4 regions of the Streptomyces sp. P9(2023) genome follow, and region 1 is predicted to be linked to each of the others. Evidence: riboswitches for the same ligand, from Rfam matches in the RefSeq annotation. Region 1 holds a riboswitch; each other region holds the start of a gene.

Region 1 (4,176 bases):
GTCGTGTGTGACTCCGTGGTTTTGACCTTTACGCGGTCGATGACGACGAAGCCGACGAAGGAGTACGTGACCGGCCTCGGCCGGATGTACGTCGACGACCCGCGCTTCACCGTCAACTACGACCAGCACGGCGAGGGCACCGCCCTTCTCGTCCGGGACGCGATGAAGGTCTACGCGGAGCGGAACCTGTAGCGGAACCTGTCACGGAGGCGGCGGTCCTTGTCCCCCACATGGCCGAGCGGGGGTCGCAGCGCGGCGCGGCTCCCGCCACCCTGGGGAGGGCGCGGTACCGTCCGTCGCCGTGCCGTGTACGGACCGGGCAGGAGAGCACAGGTGGGCCAGGGGCAGGGCCGGGGGAAGGGCAACGGGAACGGCCGGGGGAACGGGCGGGCGAACGGGCAGAGGAACGGGTGGGTCTACGGACTGGGCGGCGGTCCGGCGAACGGCCGCGGCGGCCCGCAGGCGAACGGGCTCGACCGGCCGGCGGGCGGGGGCCGGGCGCCGCGCGGCGGGCGGGCCGAGCGGGCCCGCCGGTTCATCCGGGCGCTGCCGCCGCTGGTGATCCTCGGCGGAGTCGTCTTCGACCTGTCCACCCCCGCCTCGTACACGGCCTCCCCGATGTTCTCGGCCGCGCCGCTCATCGCCGCGCCCTTCTTCTCGATGCTGACGACGCTGGTCACCTGCATCGCCGCGGTCCTCGCCAGCGTCGGGCTGCACCTCTACAACGACACCGCCACCGACGTCCCCGCCCTCACCGGGACCCTGACCGTCGTCACCGTCTCCGCCCTCGCCCTGCTCATCAACCGGGTCGTGCGCCGCAGCGGCGAACGGCTCGCGTCGGCGCGGGTGATCGCGGAGACCGCGCAGAAGGCCGTGCTGCCGACGCCCGCCGAGCGGATCGGCGGGCTCCAGGTCGCGGCCCGGTACGAGGCCGCGCAGGCGGACGCGTTCATCGGCGGTGACCTGTTCGCCGTCCAGGACACCCCCTACGGGGTACGGCTGGTGGTCGGTGACGTGCGCGGCAAGGGGCTGGACGCGGTCGAGGCGGTCGCGGTCGTGATCGGCGCCTTCCGGGAGGCGGCCGAGCAGGAGTCGAGTCTGGAGGGCGTAGCGCAGCGGCTCGAACGGGCGCTGGCCCGGGAGGGCACGCGCCGCTCCGGCCTCGACGCCTTCGAGGGCTTCACCACCGCCGTCCTGGCCGAGATCCCGCGCGGCGACGGGCGGGTACGGATCGTCAATCGCGGCCACCCCGAACCGCTGCTGCTGTACGCGGACGGGGGCCTGGCGCTCCTGGAGCCGACCGAGCCCGCGCTGCCGCTGGGCATGGGCGAGCTGGCCGCCTGGCCGGACCGGGCCGACGAGGCCCCGTACCCGCCGGGCGCCACGCTCCTCCTCTACACCGACGGCCTCTCCGAGGCGCGGGACGCGGCGGGGGACTTCTACGAACCGGCCGAGCGGCTCGCCGGGCGGATCTTCCCGGGGCCGGAGGAGCTGCTCGACGCGCTCGTCGACGACGTCCGCCGGTACACGGGCGGCGGGGCCACCGACGACATGGCGCTGCTCGCGGTGAGCCGGCCCGCAGAGGGCCAGCCGGACCGGCGCCGGACGATGCCCGTGGTGCCCTGACCGACGCGGTGACAGTCACTGTGACCATCCGTAGTGGAGAGGTACCGCTGCGATAACAATTGATGCACCGTCAGTTCCCGGTTCCCTGTGAAAGTCTGGACTGAAGCAGGATCAAATCGGTCTGTACCAGCTCAATCTCGCGGATGATCAACAGGAACAGCTTGGAATCCGGCCCTCGCGTCTATTAACGTTCGATAACGCAGCGCGGTCGTCCCAGCCGTCGTAAGAGACGGCACCGTGCGCACGCGCCGAATCCTGAAAGGGAACCGGGGAACCACTACTTGGGGTGAATCGGACACCGTCGTACTCGTACGACACCGTCCGTAGGAGACCTTCCTGCTCCGAACCCGTCAGCTAACCCGGTAGGCGAGAAGGAAGGAAAGGAGTACGCCTCCGTGGCGTCCAACAGCCCTGCCCCTGAAGGTCTTTCAGACAGGTTCAACGCGTTCGGCGCTCGTGGCGCCGCCGGGACGGACGACGACGCGACCACGTGGGGGGAGTGGAACCCCACCGAGGACTCCCTGCGCCAGCAGGCCCGTTCGGGTGGCCGCCACCGTGTCGTGAAGCAGCGCTCCGGCTTCGCCCGCTCCTCCACCGTCCTCGGCGTCGGTGTCATCGCGGCCGTCGGCGCGGGCGGCATGGCGACCGCCAAGGACAAGCCCCCGGTCTCGATATCGCTCCCCGACCTCAACCTGCCGGACGCCTCCGAGCTGCCCGGCGTCGGCGAGTTCCTCTCCGACGGTGCTGAGGGCACGGACGGTTCGGGCTCCGGGACGAACAACCCGCAGCCGCTCACCGCCACCCTCGCCCTGCCGGCCGAGAGCGCCGGAAAGACCGCGGGGACCGAGAGCACCGCCTCCGCCGCGACGGCCGACGCCGGCGAGGCGCTGCGCGCCCGCATCCTCCAGCAGGCCGAGCAGCAGCAGGCCAACGCCGACGCCGCCGAGAAGGCCGCGGCGGAGAAGGCGGCCGCCGAGAAGGCCGCCGCCGAGGCCGCGGTCCAGGCCGAGAAGGCCGAGAAGGAAGCGGCCGCGGCGAAGAAGAAGGCCGAGGAGGAAGCGGCGGCGAAGGCCGAGGCGGAGCGTCTGGCGAAGCTCGCCGCGAGCTACTCGCTGCCCACGTCCTCGTACACCCTCACCTCCACGTACGGCCAGTCCGGCTCCATGTGGTCCTCCGGCCAGCACACCGGCCTCGACTTCGCGGCGCCCACCGGCACGCCGGTCAAGGCGGTGAACGGCGGCACGATCAAGTCGGCGGGCTGGTCCGGCTCGTACGGCTACCGGATCGTCCTGGAGCTGGAGGACGGTACGGAGGTCTGGTACGCGCACCTGTCCTCGATGACGGTGAGCGCCGGCCAGTCCGTGGGCACCGGCGACACCATCGGCCGCGTGGGCGCGACCGGCAACGTGACCGGCCCGCACCTGCACCTGGAGATCCACACCCCGGGCGGCTCGGGCCTGGACCCGGCGGCCTGGCTGGCGAACAAGGGCATCTCGGTCTGACGCGAGGGTGCCTCCCACGCCTCCCGACTCCGGCAGTCCTGGCGGCACCCCCCCGACGTCGGGGCTGCCGGAATACCCCGTCATGGGACGGTCGTTGACCGTCCCATGACCTCTCTCCGCCCGCTGGGCAGCTCGGACCTGCACGTCTTCCCGCTCGCGCTGGGCGGCAACGTCTTCGGCTGGTCCGCCGACCAGGCACAGACGTTCGCCGTCCTCGACGCCTACACCGCCGCCGGCGGCAACTTCGTCGACACCGCCGACATGTACTCCGCCTGGGCCGAGGGCAATCAGGGCGGCGAGTCCGAGACGCTGATCGGCAAGTGGCTCGCCGGCCGCGGCAACCGCTCCGAGGTCGTCGTCGCCACGAAGGTCGGCGCCCACCCCCGGTACAAGGGGCTCGCCGCGACCACGATCAAGGCCGCCGTCGAGGAGTCGCTGCGCCGCCTCGGCACCGACTACATCGACCTGTACTACTCGCACTTCGACGACCCGGCCGTCCCCGTCGAGGAGATCGTCACCGCGCTCGACCAGCTGGTGAAGGACGGCAAGGTGCGGGCCGTCGCCGCCTCCAACATCTCGCCCGAGCGGCTCCAGGCCTCCCTCGACTTCGCCGAGACCGAGGGCCTCGCCCGCTACGTCGCCCTGCAGCCGCACTACAACCTGCTCTCGCGCGACACGTACGAGGGCGAGCTCCTGGCCACCACCGAGCGGGCCGGGCTCGCCGCCCTCCCGTACTTCGCGCTGGCGTCCGGCTTCCTCACGGGCAAGTACCGCCCCGGGAAGACCGTCGACAGCGTCCGCGCCGAGGGCGCCGCCGAGCACGCCGAGACCGAGCGGGGCCGCCGGATCCTCGCCGCGCTCGACACCGTGGCCGAGGCGCACGAGGCGGAGGTCGCCACCGTCGCCCTGGCCTGGCTCGCCTCCCGGCCGACGGTCACGGCGCCGATCGCCTCGGCCCGTACGGTCGAACAGCTGCCGGCCCTGATGGCGGTGGCGGACCTGCGGCTGACGCCGTCGGAGGTGGACCTTCTGACGAAGGCGTCGGAGG
Region 2 (4,176 bases), on a different contig from region 1:
CCTGGACAACGGCCTGACCGTGCTGCGCTGCCACCGTCCCGGCCAGCAGGTCGTGGCCGTCGAGCTGTTCTTCGACGCACCGTTGGAGGCCGAGCCCGCGGGCCTCGAAGGGGTCGCCACGATCATGTCCCGTGCCCTCTCCGAGGGCACCGACCAGCACACCGCCGAGGAGTTCGCCGCCGAGCTTGAGCGCTGCGGCGCCACGCTCGACGCGCACGCCGACCACCCGGGCGTACGGGTCTCCCTCGAGGTCCCCGTCTCCCGGCTGCCCAAGGCGCTCGGGCTGCTCTCCGAGGCCCTGATCGCGCCGGCGTTCCTCGACACCGAGGTCGAGCGGCTGGTGCGCAACCGGCTCGACGAGATCCCGCACGAGATGGCCAACCCGGCCCGCCGGGCAGCCAAGCAGCTCTCCAAGGAGCTCTTCCCGGCCGACTCCCGCATGTCCCGGCCGCGCCAGGGCACCGAGGAGACGGTGGAGGCCATCGACGCCGCCGCCGTCCGCGCCTTCTTCCAGGCGCACCTCCGGCCGTCCACGGCCACCGCGGTGGTCGTCGGCGACCTGACCGACGTGGACCTGGACAAGATCCTCGCCGAGACGCTGGGCGCCTGGACGGGCGACACCGCCGAGCCCCGTCCCGTACCGCCGATCACCGCCGACGACACCGGCCGTGTGGTCATCGTGGACCGCCCGGGCGCCGTCCAGACCCAGCTGCTGATCGGCCGCGTCGGCGCCGACCGGCACGACCGCGTCTGGCCCGCCCAGGTCCTCGGCACGTACTGCCTCGGCGGCACGCTCACCTCCCGCCTGGACCGCGTCCTGCGCGAGGAGAAGGGCTACACCTACGGTGTCCGGGCCTTCGGCCAGGTGCTGCGCTCCGACGGTGCGGGGCACGGCGCCTCCATGCTCGCCATCAGCGGATCCGTCGACACCCCCAACACCGGCCCGGCACTTGACGACCTGTGGAAGGTGCTGCGCACCCTCGCCGCCGGGGGCCTGACCGACGCCGAGCGCGACGTGGCCGTGCAGAACCTGGTGGGCGTGGCACCGCTCAAGTACGAGACCGCCGCCTCCGTCGCGGGGACCCTCGCAGACCAGGTCGAGCAGCACCTCCCGGACGATTTCCAGGCGCAGTTGTACGCGCGGCTCGCCGAGACCGGCACGGTGGAGGCGACGGCGGCCGTCGTCAACGCCTTCCCCGTGGACCGGCTCGTCACCATCCTCGTCGGCGACGCCTCGGAGATCCTGGAGCCGGTGCGCGCCCTCGGCATCGGCGAAGTGACGGTCGTCACCGGCTGATTGGGTTTCGCTCTGCCGAAGGACCCCGACGTGGCGATACGTCGGGGTCCTTCCGTTTGTCCGAATTGAAGCGAAGGGCGGGTGTATGGCCTGTGGCAAGTCTTACAAACGGGCGTGTCTCTTTGGTGATTGACGGACGATCCGCATAGCGTCGGTCCGGCTGTTCGCCAGTTGCACCCGCCGCACCCGCGGCATCGGACAGTCATCGCCGAGTCCCCGTCAGGCGCGAGCCTGGGGAGCCGGGGACCCACACGAAGTCCCTGGGGTTAATCGGACGCCTTCGCATCCGTGCGGAGGGGCCCGTAGGAGACCTTCCTGCTCCGAACCCGTCAGCTAACCCGGTAGGCGAGAAGGAAGGAAAGGATCAGCCTCTACATGGCGTTCACCCGTGCCACCGGGAAGCATCGTGGTCCGAGCCGTCTGGCGCGCCGCAGCGCCGGCATCGCCGGCATCGCCGGCGTCGCGACCCTCGCCACCACCGGCGTCATCGGCACCCTCGCCTCCCCGGCGCTCGCCGCCGACACCGAGGCTCCCTCCCTGGAGGACACCGGCCTGACCCAGGTGGTCGTCGCCGACAACGCCCTCGCCGAGACGATCGACGCCCAGGCCGCCGCGCAGGAGCGCGAGGCCGCAGAGGCCGAGGCCAAGCGCATCGCCGAGGCCCGCGCCAAGGCGGAGGCCAAGCGCAAGGCGGAGGCCCGCGCCAAGGAGATCCGCGAGGCCAAGGAGCGCGCCGCCCGTGAGGCCGAGCGCAAGCGCCTCAACTCCTTCCAGCTCCCCGCGGCCGGCTCGCACCTCACCACCGCCTACAAGGCCGGTGGCTCCCTCTGGTCCTCCGGCAGTCACTCCGGCGCCGACTTCCAGGCCTCCTACGGCACCAAGGTCGTCTCCGTCGGCTCCGGCACCGTCGTCGAGGCCGGCTGGGGTGGCGCGTACGGCAACAACATCGTCATCCGGATGAACGACGGCACGTACACCCAGTTCGCGCACCTCTCGGCCATCAGTGTCTCGGTCGGCCAGTCCGTCACCCCGGGCCAGCAGATAGGCATCTCGGGCTCGAGCGGCAACTCGACCGGCCCGCACCTCCACTTCGAGGCCCGCACCACCGCCGAGTACGGCTCCGACATCGACCCGGTCGCCTACCTGCGCGCCCGCGGCGTGAACGTCTGACCGACGAGGTCTCCCACCGCACGTCAGAAAAGCCCCGGCTCGTACTGAGCCGGGGCTTTTCGCTGGCCAAAAGATATCCATGGTTCCGGGGGAGCCGTCGGAAATACCGCCTCGCTGCAATAGAGTCGCCGCAGAACCGGTTTCGCGCATATGAAGGCGGAGGTCGACCATGCGCATTCCCGCGCACGCGGTATGCACGGCGATCCGGGACGACATCGTCACGGGGGTCTTCGAGCGCGGCAGCCGACTGACCGAGGAGCAGTTGGCCCGCCGCTACGGAGTCTCCCGCGTCCCGGTCCGCGAGGCCCTGCGCACCCTCGAGTCCGAGGGCTTCGTGATCACCCGCCGGCACGCGGGCGCGCACGTGGCCGAGCCCACCGAACAGGAGGCGGCCGACCTCCTCGACGTACGGTCGCTCCTTGAACCGCTCGGCGCCGCGCGCGCGGCCCAGCGCCGCACCCAGGCGCACCTCAAGGTGCTGCGCGGCCTGGTCAGACTGGGGCAGGAGCGGGCCAGGCGCGGCCAGGGCGACGATCTGCGCTCGCTCGGCTGCTGGTTCCACGAGACCCTGGCGCAGGCCTCGGGCAGCCCGGCGCTCACCGCCATGCTCACCCAGCTGCGGCACAAGATCGCCTGGACGTACACGGTCGAGGCCCCCGCCCAGCCCGTCGAGGCTTGGGCGGAACACGGGGCGATCGTCGACGCGGTGGCGCGCGGCGACGCCGAGCGGGCCCGCACCCTGACCGCGCTGCACGCCGAACGCTCCCTGTCGCTGCACCGGCTGAAGCGCCCGGAGCGGGGACGTGTGAGGGTTTCGCAACGCGTCGTCAACACGGCGAGCGGCCGGAATTAACAAGCGGACCGTATACAAAGAGCGGGAATTCGTCGGGCTTTCTTTGTGCTGCGCGGATTTGCGCCGCGCGGAATTCTGGTGAAATCGGCCGGGTGAAACGAAGAAGCCGCACCCGCCGTGATGTCGGCGTGTGCGGCTTCTTCGGAAATCCGTAATTCCGTCAGACGGTCTCGGGGAGCTCCTCGAGCCCCTCGGCAACCAGCTTCGCCAGACGGTCGAGCGCGGCCTCCGCGCCGTCGGCGTCCGAAGCGAGCACGATCTCCTCGCCGCCCTGCGCGCCCAGACCGAGCACCGCGAGCATCGACGCGGCGTTCACCGGGTTGCCATCGGCCTTCGCGATCGTCACGGGGACGCCGGAGGCCGTGGCGGCACGGACGAAGATGGAGGCGGGGCGGGCGTGCAGGCCCTCGGCCCAACCGACGTTGACGCGGCGCTCAGCCATGGTGTTGCCCTTCAAGTCTCAAGCGGGTTGTCTAGACCAGTCTCTCACGGGTCGCAGGGTGCTCGGTGCCGACCTTCGGCCCCTTCCGCAGGGCCGATCGGTCCTCCTTACCTTGCATGGTGCACACGCCCCGCGCGACCGGTGCCCGTGTCGTATCCCGGCCGTACGCTTGCCCCATGCAGAGCGCGTCGGAACGGCCTGAGCAACCGGAACACGACTACCCGGACCACTGGGAAGCGGACGTGGTCCTCCGCGACGGCGGTACCGCGCGCATCCGCCCCATCACCGCCGACGACGCCGACCGGCTGGTCAGCTTCTACGAGCAGGTCTCCGACGAGTCGAAGTACTACCGCTTCTTCGCGCCGTACCCGCGGCTCTCCGCCAAGGACGTGCACCGCTTCACCCACCACGACT
Region 3 (4,176 bases), on a different contig from region 1:
CTGGCGACGGGCGCCACCGCCGTGGCGGCCTGCCGGGTCGTCCGCGCCCAGGGGGCCGCGCGGATCGTCCTCGCGGTGCCGGTCGCCCCGAGCGACTGGCCGGAGCGGATCGGCAGGGAGGCGGACGAGACCATCAGCGTCCACGAGCCGGAGTTCTTCTACGCGATCGGCCAGTTCTACGAGGACTTCTCGCAGACGCCGGACGAGGAGGTCGTCGCCTGTCTGGAGCGCCACCACGCCGGGCCCGGCGCGGGCGACCAGGACCCTGAGGTGCTGATGCCGGTGGGGGAGGTGGAGGTCGCGGGCCGGCTGGTGGTGCCCGAGGGCGCGCCGGGGATCGTGGTCTTCGCCCACGGCAGCGGCAGCAGCCGGCACAGCCCCCGCAACCGGGCCGTGGCGGAGAGCCTGAACCGGGCCGGTCTCGGCACGCTCCTCTTCGACCTGCTCACCGAGGAGGAGGCGGCCGACCGCGCCAACGTCTTCGACACCGAACTCCTCGCCGACCGGCTGGCCCGCGCCACCCGCTGGCTGGGCGGCCGGCCCGGCCTCGACGCACTGCGGACCGGCTACTTCGGCGCCAGCACCGGTGCCGCGGCCGCCCTGTGGGCCGCGGCCGACCCGCTGTCCGCAGTGGCCGCCGTGGTCTCCCGCGGCGGCCGGCCGGACCTCGCGGGCCCGCGCCTCGGCCAGGTCCGGGCCCCCACGCTGCTGATCGTGGGAGGCCACGACCCGCTCGTGCAGGAGCTGAACGAGGCGGCCCAGCGACAGCTCAGCTGCGAGAACCGGCTCGTCGTCGTGCCAGGTGCCGGACACCTCTTCGAGGAGCCCGGCACCCTGGAACAGGTCGGCGAACTGGCGGCCGGCTGGTTCACCGACCACTTCTAGCCGTCAGGCCCGACCGCTTCCGGCTGTCGGTACGGGCCTGCCGGCTGTCAGTACGGGCCGTTGACGTTGTCGATGGAGCCGTACCGGTCCGCCGCGTAGTTGCAGGCGGCCGTGATGTTGGCGACCGGGTCGTACAGGTCCATCGAGGTACCGGGCACGTGGTAGGCGAGGAACGTCGGCTCGATCACCTGGAGCAGGCCCTTGGACGGGGTGCCCTTGGCGGCGTTGGAGTCCCAGTTGTTGATGGCCTGCGGGTTGCCGGAGGACTCGCGCATGATGTTGCGCTGGATGCCCTCGTACGAACCGGGGATGCCGTACTTCTGCATGACGTCCAGCGACTCGCGGATCCAGCCGTCGAGGTCGTTGGTGTAGCTCTTGGCGGCCACCTGGGTGGACTGGGTGGACTGCGCGGGAGCCTTCGCGGGGGCCGCCTTGGCGGGGGCGGTCCGCTGCTCCGAGCGGTCGGCGCGCTTCGTACTCGTCGTACGGGCCTTGGACTTCGGCTGCGCCGCCGGCTTCTTCGGGGCGGTGGCGGCCTTGCCGCGAAGCGTCAGTTCCAGACCGGGGTGGATAAGTGACGGGTTGTCACCCACCGCCTTGCGATTCGCCTGGTACAGCGCCTTCCAGCCGCCCCGCACGCTCTGCTCCTGTGCGATCACCGAAAGGGAATCGCCGCGGGTGACGGTATAGGTCGTCGGGGCGGAATTCCGCGCGGCCGGAATTGATTCCGCGATCTTCGCCGGGGCGCTGAGAACGGTCTTCTCGACCGGCGCGATCCCGGGGGCGGCGCTGGGCGCGGCATGCGCGGTGGCCGTGGCGACGAGGGGGAGGGCCAGTGCGGCCCCACCCGTGCTTGCCAGGGCGATACCGCGGGTCAGGGGACGTCGCTTGGGGCGCCGGTGCTTACCGTGTGCGGGCATGATGCAGTCCTCTCCGGCGCCTGCGGGGTGAGCTGTCGGGTTCGGGCTGGAGATGCCCGGTCGCATGTCGGCGACTTCACCCCGAGCCGTTCCGGAAATCCGGACCGGCGAATAGGTGGGTCCCCCGCTCCTGCCATCGGGTGAATGAGCGGTGTTTTCGGACGGTGGCAGGATTCGGCGTTCCGTCCGGGTGGAGGTGACCGTAGGCGAGAAATGTCGACTGAAACAAGACGCCGAATGAACGGGTCATTCCGAAGGTGGTTCCGGGCCGCGCGCGCCGCACCGAACTTCCTTGCCGGGCAAGGGAACGAAGCACGCGGAAAGGTCATCGCGGGCACCGGCGTGATTCGCCTCACCCGCCATTTCATATCGGACATGAGGGGAAATTCCGCCGAGTTGGGAAAAGGGACACAAGGGGGGATAAAAACCCTTTGTGTCCCTTTTGGTCGGAACGGTGGATGTGTGCGCGTCAGCCCGTGATGCTCGCGGCACCCGTCTCGATGTGGCCCGTGTAGCGGCGCGACCACGTGCCGTCGATGTCGGCCATGATCGTGAAGTCGTACCAGCCGTTGCTGTACGCCACGGCGTTGAAGAAGTCCTCGCGCGAGGAGTTCGCCGGCACCGTGTACGTCCACGGCCCGTCCGTGCGGTAGGCGTTCGAGCGGATCGTGAAGGTCACGGGGCCGGCCGAGGTGTTGGTCAGCTTGAAGAAGATCGCCGTCTTCCCGGTGCCCGGCTCCGTCGCGAACCGCGCCGCGACCTCGATCGCCTTCCCCGCCTTGGACGCGTCGCCGATGAAGCGCCGCAGGAAGCGGTTGGGGCCCATCATCGAGATGTCGTACTTGCCCGACCCGGACCCGAGTCCGATGTTGAAGTAGTCCGTGGACGTCGCGCCCGGGTCGACCGTGTACTGCCAGGCCGCCGTGTCCCGGTGCTGGTGCGGGTGGATCGTGAAGTGTGCCGCCCGCTTCGCCTGCGCGCCCTGGTTCGTCATCGAGAACCAGGCGAGGATCTTCCCCGCCGCGCCGAACTCGAACCGGTCGAGGTTTCCGTTGACCTGGTACGGCAGGGCTCGCGCCGGGCGCGTGCCGGACTCCTGCGCGGGCAGGGCGTTGTCCTGCGGCACGGGGTTGGGCAGCGGGCCGCAGGTCGACTGCCCGATGACCTTGGCCGTGGAGGGGAGACCCGAGGGGACGCCGTACACCGGGCGCGCGAAGTCGAAGACGCCCGTCAGGTCACCGGTGACCTTCCGCCGCCAGGCGCTGATGTTCGGGCAGGTCGCGGGCTTGCCGAGGGCGGCCGTCCAGGTCTCCATGAAGCGCAGCACCGAGGTGTGGTCGAAGGTTTCGGAGCTGACCCAGCCACCGCGCGTCCAGGGCGACATGACGAGCATGGGGACGCGGAACCCGAGGCCGATCGGCACGCCGTCGAGGTACTCGCCGGGGGTGCCGGGCGGGGCGACCGGCGGCGGCACGTGGTCGAAGAACCCGTCGTTCTCGTCGTAGTTGAGGAACAGTACGGTCGAGTCGAAGACCTCGGGGTTCGCGGCCAGCGCGCGGTAGACCAGGTCGACGAAGTGCGCGCCGTCGCCGGGCGGTGCGTAGGGGTGCTCGGAGAACGCCTCGCTCGCCACCACCCAGGAGACCTGCGGCAGCGTCCCGGCGACGACGTCCGCGCGGATCGCGGCGGCGATGTCGTCCGGCGTGGAACCGGTGACCTTCGGCACCGACCCCATGCCCCGGTCGTGCAGCGGGTCGCCCGGCCGCGCGTCGGTGAACTTCTTGAAGTACGCGAGGCCGTTGTCGCCGTAGTTGTCCTGGGCGTTCTGGTAGACCTTCCAGCTCACGCCGGCCCGCTGGAGCGCCTCGGCGTACGTCTCCCAGGTGAGCCCCGACTCGTCGCCGCCGTCCTTGCTGGACGCGTCGATCTTCCCGCTCCACAGAAACGTGCGGTTGGGGCCGGTGGCGCTGAGCGCCGAGCAGAAGTACGCGTCGCAGACCGTGTAGTTGTCGGCGAGGGCGTAGTGGAACGGTATGTCGCCGCGGTCGAGGTGGCCCAGGGTGCGGGTGTTGCCGACGCCCGTGACCCAGTTGTCCATCCGGCCCTTGTTCCAGGCCGCGTGCTGCGAGGTCCAGCTGTGCGGCAGGTCGCCGTTGCACTGGGCGAGGGTCTCGCCGTCGACACCGCCCGCCGGCGGGGTGGCGCTCAGCTTCCACGGGTACTGACGGCCGCCCCAGTTGGGCTGGTTGAACATGCCCCAGCCGCCGGGGATGTTGCCCGCCGCCCGGTCGCCGAAGCCGCGCACGCCGCGCAGCTTGCCGAAGTAGTGGTCGAAGCTGCGGTTCTCCTGCATGAGGACCACGACGTGCTT
Region 4 (4,176 bases), on a different contig from region 1:
CCCGGGCCTGCCCGCTCGCGCGCTGCGACTGCCACATCGGCTACGTCCACCTGGAGACGCTGCCGCTGTACGACGTGTTCGCGGGCGGGGTCCTGGAACGGATCCCGGCCGCGAACGGCGCGGCGGTCAGAGGGGCATGAGGTCGCCGAGCGGCATGAGGTCGGGCCGCTTGGCCGCCACGTCGTCGCCCGAGCTCTCGCCCCGCAGCCGCCGTCCGATCCACGGGACGAGGTACTCCCTGGCCCAGTGGATGTCGTCGCGGCGGACCTCCAGGGTCCCCCTCGGCGGCAGCGGCGGCCAGGCCTGGTCCGGGTCGGCCGGCACCTCCATGCCGAGGACCTGGGCGGCGCGCAGCGCGACCCGGGTGTGCCCCTCGGGCGAGAGGTGCAGCCGGTCGTCGTCCCAGGCCCGCCTGTCCTGCACGGACTTGAGCGACCACAGGTCCAGGACCGGGCAGTCGTAGCGGTCGGCGATGGCCCGGACATGGGCGGTGTACGTGGCGATCTTGCCGCGCAGATGCCTGAGGACGGGGACGTCACGGGTGTCGAAGCCGGTCGTCACCATCACCGTACCGACGGCCGACGTGAGGTCGGCCACCGCGCGCTCGAAGCGCTCGGCGACGTCGTCCGGGTCGGTGCCGGGACGGATGATGTCGTTGCCGCCGGCGCAGAAACTCACCAGGTCGGGGGCGAGTTCCCTGGCCCTCGGAACCTGCTCCGCCACGATCTGGTCGAGGAGTCGGCCGCGTACGGCCAGGTTGGCGTAACGGAATGCGTCGTGCTCCGGCAATTGGTCGGCGAGCAGGACCGCGAAACGGTCCGCCCAGCCGACGTACTTCCCGTCGGGCCCGGGATCTCCCACGCCCTCGGTGAAGCTGTCACCGATCGCCGCGTACGACCCGAATAGGTTCACGTCTCTTGATCTCGAATCGTCTGCCACGGGAGCACATCTTTCCCTTATGGATGTGACCTACGCGACCGTAAGGAGGGGTTGACGCCGGGTGAGATACGCCACCGGTCAAGATTCCGCCAAGCCGGAATACGCCGCAGGGGCCCGGCACACCGAAGTGCCGGGCCCCTGCGGGGTGCTGCGGGTGGCGCGAAGGCGTCAGACGCCGACGCCGTGCTGGCGCAGGTACGCCAGCGGGTCGACGTCCGAGCCGTAGCTGGGAGTGGTCCGGATCTCGAAGTGCAGGTGGGGACCGGTGACGTTGCCCGTGGAACCCGACAGACCGATCTGCTGCCCAGCGCTCACGGTCTGACCGGCAGAGACGGAGAGGGACGAGAGATGGGCGTACTGCGCGTACTTACCGTCGGCCTGCTGAATGATGACCTCATTGCCGTAGGCGCCAGCCCACCCCGCCGAAACCACCGTTCCGGCCCCGACCGCCTTGAGGGTCGTGCCCGTGGACGCCGTGATGTCGATACCGGTGTGGTAGCCGGAGGACCACATCGAGCCGGGGGTGCGGTAGGAGGTCGTCACGCTCATGCCGTCGACCGGGGCGCCCCAGCCGGTGGCCGAGGACTGCGCCGGAGCGGACTGCGACTGCGTGGACCGGGAGGCCCGGGTGGACTCCACCGTGTCGCGCTCGGTGCCGCGCGAGCTGCGGGTCTCGCCGGAGCCGGAGGAGGACTTCTCCGCCTTGGGCGCTGCCTTCGGGGCGGCCTTGGGAGCCGCCTTGGGGGCCGCGGCCTTCGGGGCGGCCTTCGCCGTCGACTTGGCGCCGAGGGTGAGCTTCATGCCGGGCAGGATCAGCGACGGGTCCTCGCCGACGACCTGACGGTTGTCCGCGTAGAGCTTCTGCCAGCCACCCTTGAGGTCGTGCTCGGCGGCGATCTTCGACAGGTAGTCGCCGGGGACGACGGAGTACGTCTTCGGCTTCGCGGCGGGAGCGGCGGGAGCCGCGACCTTCGCGGGAGTGGCGGCGACGGCGGCGACCTTCTCGGACGTCACGGCCGGCGCGGCGTTCTCGGCGGCGTGGGCGCCGGTCGCACCGAACAGCGGCAGGGCGACGACGGCGCCGCCGGTGCCGGCGGCGACGATTCCGCGCGTGATCGGGTTGACCTTGGGACGGCGATGCTTACCCTTCGCGGGCATGGCGAATTCCTCTCCGTCGCCTACGAGGTGAGCTGTCGGGTTCGGACTGGAGATGTCCGGTCGCGCTCTCACGCGACTTCACCCCGAGCCGTCCGGATCGACCGGTGCGGCGTACTTACCTGGGTCCCCCGCTCCTGCCTTACGTGGATGGGTGCGGATTCCGGGCGGTGGCAGGATTAGGCGGTCCGACCGGATTGACGGTGACGCTAGACGAGCGAGGTCGAGGCGAACAAGCCGCCGGTTTCCGATCGCATTCCACGGCGTGATATCCGCATCGAATTCCGGTCACCCTCCGTGGATGACGGAGGATCGATTTCCTTTTCCGGTACGGGGATTGGCCGGGATGATCAGGCACGGTCCGTCACCTTTATGACGCTGCTCACGCCCCGATTTCCATCTCCCCTGTAATCAGGGCGCGTTATACCGAAGGGCTCAATTCGGACAGAACACCCATTCCCCTACCCAGGGGTGCGCACGGACGGTGCCACCCGGGATGATTGCCCCAGGAATCGGTCAGCGACCGATCGCGATCCGTCAACCTTCAGGAGCACTCGTGACGCAGCAGCTGCCGCAGGTCCCGTCGACCGAACCCGAGCTCACCGGGGTACGCAACTTCCGGGACGTGGGCGGACTGCCGACCATGGACGGCGGGTCGGTGCGGTTCGGACGCCTCTTCCGCAGCGGCCACCTCGCCCACGCCACCGAGGAGGACGCGACGTTCCTCGCCACCCTCGGACTCCACACGATCTTCGATTTCCGCAATCAGGCGGACGTGAAGGTCGAGGGACCGGACGTCGAGCTGCCCGGTGTACGGAATGTGAACATACCGCTCAACGACCCGGCCGACGGCAAGGAGTTCTGGAAGCTGGTCTCGTCCGGGGAGCTGGAGCAGCTCCGCGCCATCCTCGGCGACGGCAAGGCAGCAACCCGAATGTCCGATTCGTACCGGCAGATGATCGTCGATCGGACGGCGGAGCACAGCCGCATCCTGCACGCGCTGGCCGAGGACAGCGTCCCCGCGCTCATGCACTGCGCGGCCGGCAAGGACCGGGCGGGCCTGGCGATCGCCATCTCGCTGCTCGCGGTGGGCGTCGAGCGCGGCGCGATCGAGGCCGACTACGTGAAGTCGAACGACCCGCACCGCCGCTACAAGGTACGCCGCAGCTCCACCGCCGCGGACGGGATGTCACCCGAGGTGATGGAGCTGATCAGCCCGCTCTTCGACGCGCGGGTGGAGTATCTGCGGGCCGCGTTCGAGACGATGGAGCAGGCCTGGGGAACGGTCGAGAGCTACCTCACCGACGGCCTGAAGCTCTCCCCCGAGACCCGGGCGCGGCTGCGCGAGCGCTTCGTCGAGCAGGCCTGAGCCGCGGCCCGTCCCCTACTGGTTCTGCCCGCCGAGCATGAACAGCAGATAGAGGAAGCCGGCGAAGAGATGCCCGGCCACCAGGTAGGCGAAGAGCCGGAGCACCAGCCCCTTGGGGAACTTGCCGGCCTCGCGCTCCTCGCCGGTGACCGGTGCGCGCTTCGCGGACTTCTCGGACATAACGACCTCTCTCGGAGGGCTCAGCGCAGATGCGGGACTCCGTCGCCGAGGCACAGCTCGGCGGCGGGGCTCTGCATCAGCGTGTGGACGAAGAGCAGCTCGGCCCCACCGCGCCCGGCGGCGCCGATACGGTGCGGGGTGAGCGAGTCGAAGTGCGCGCTGTCCCCGGGGTCGAGGACATGTACGGCGTCGCCGAGCGCGAGCCGCACCTGCCCTTCGAGGACGTGCAGCCACTCCTCCCCGGGATGGACGCGCACGATGTCGGCCCGGGTGGCGTACGGCACGTGGACGCGGAGCGCCTGCAGGGCGCGGCCTGCTCCCCCGGCCTGGCGGTAGGTCCAGCCGTCCGCCTCGACGGGTTCGGACCGGCCGGCCCGGACGATCGGATCACGCTCGGGCGGGATCTCGCCGAGGAGTGCGGAGACCGTCGTACCGTAGATACGGGCCAGGGCCAGCAGCGTCGGGAGCGAGGGCTGGCGGTGGCCCGTCTCGAGCCGGGAGAGGTGTGCCGCGGAGAGCCCGGCCCGCTGCGC

The links. Region 1 has a riboswitch for cyclic di-AMP ahead of Q5762_RS35075 (M23 family metallopeptidase). Riboswitches for the same ligand answer to the same signal wherever they lie in the genome.
Region 2: another riboswitch for cyclic di-AMP. It lies ahead of Q5762_RS19090 (M23 family metallopeptidase); the one in region 1 lies ahead of Q5762_RS35075 (M23 family metallopeptidase).
Region 3: another riboswitch for cyclic di-AMP. It lies ahead of Q5762_RS11835 (LysM peptidoglycan-binding domain-containing protein); the one in region 1 lies ahead of Q5762_RS35075 (M23 family metallopeptidase).
Region 4: another riboswitch for cyclic di-AMP. It lies ahead of Q5762_RS16840 (LysM peptidoglycan-binding domain-containing M23 family metallopeptidase); the one in region 1 lies ahead of Q5762_RS35075 (M23 family metallopeptidase).

Annotation. Positions count from the first base shown of each region.
Region 1 is NZ_JAUPWM010000054.1:21,095-25,270, reverse strand. Features, by position in the region: partial or broken gene Q5762_RS35085 (TipAS antibiotic-recognition domain-containing protein) at 37-192, shown strand; gene Q5762_RS35080 (PP2C family protein-serine/threonine phosphatase) at 424-1,626, shown strand; cyclic di-AMP (ydaO/yuaA leader) riboswitch at 1,863-2,010, shown strand; gene Q5762_RS35075 (M23 family metallopeptidase) at 2,022-3,128, shown strand; gene Q5762_RS35070 (aldo/keto reductase) at 3,234-4,176, shown strand, end outside.
Region 2 is NZ_JAUPWM010000013.1:37,972-42,147, reverse strand. Features, by position in the region: gene Q5762_RS19095 (pitrilysin family protein) at 1-1,297, shown strand, start outside; cyclic di-AMP (ydaO/yuaA leader) riboswitch at 1,494-1,660, shown strand; gene Q5762_RS19090 (M23 family metallopeptidase) at 1,673-2,467, shown strand; gene Q5762_RS19085 (GntR family transcriptional regulator) at 2,637-3,320, shown strand; gene Q5762_RS19080 (HPr family phosphocarrier protein) at 3,481-3,762, opposite strand; gene Q5762_RS19075 (GNAT family N-acetyltransferase) at 3,939-4,176, shown strand, end outside.
Region 3 is NZ_JAUPWM010000006.1:207,338-211,513, reverse strand. Features, by position in the region: gene Q5762_RS11840 (phosphoribosyltransferase family protein) at 1-885, shown strand, start outside; gene Q5762_RS11835 (LysM peptidoglycan-binding domain-containing protein) at 933-1,805, opposite strand; cyclic di-AMP (ydaO/yuaA leader) riboswitch at 1,810-1,966, opposite strand; gene Q5762_RS11830 (phosphocholine-specific phospholipase C) at 2,275-4,176, opposite strand, start outside.
Region 4 is NZ_JAUPWM010000010.1:94,941-99,116, reverse strand. Features, by position in the region: gene Q5762_RS16850 (STM4011 family radical SAM protein) at 1-140, shown strand, start outside; gene Q5762_RS16845 (SGNH/GDSL hydrolase family protein) at 127-939, opposite strand; gene Q5762_RS16840 (LysM peptidoglycan-binding domain-containing M23 family metallopeptidase) at 1,108-2,097, opposite strand; cyclic di-AMP (ydaO/yuaA leader) riboswitch at 2,102-2,274, opposite strand; gene Q5762_RS16835 (tyrosine-protein phosphatase) at 2,651-3,463, shown strand; gene Q5762_RS16830 (DUF6126 family protein) at 3,479-3,643, opposite strand; gene Q5762_RS16825 (XRE family transcriptional regulator) at 3,664-4,176, opposite strand, start outside.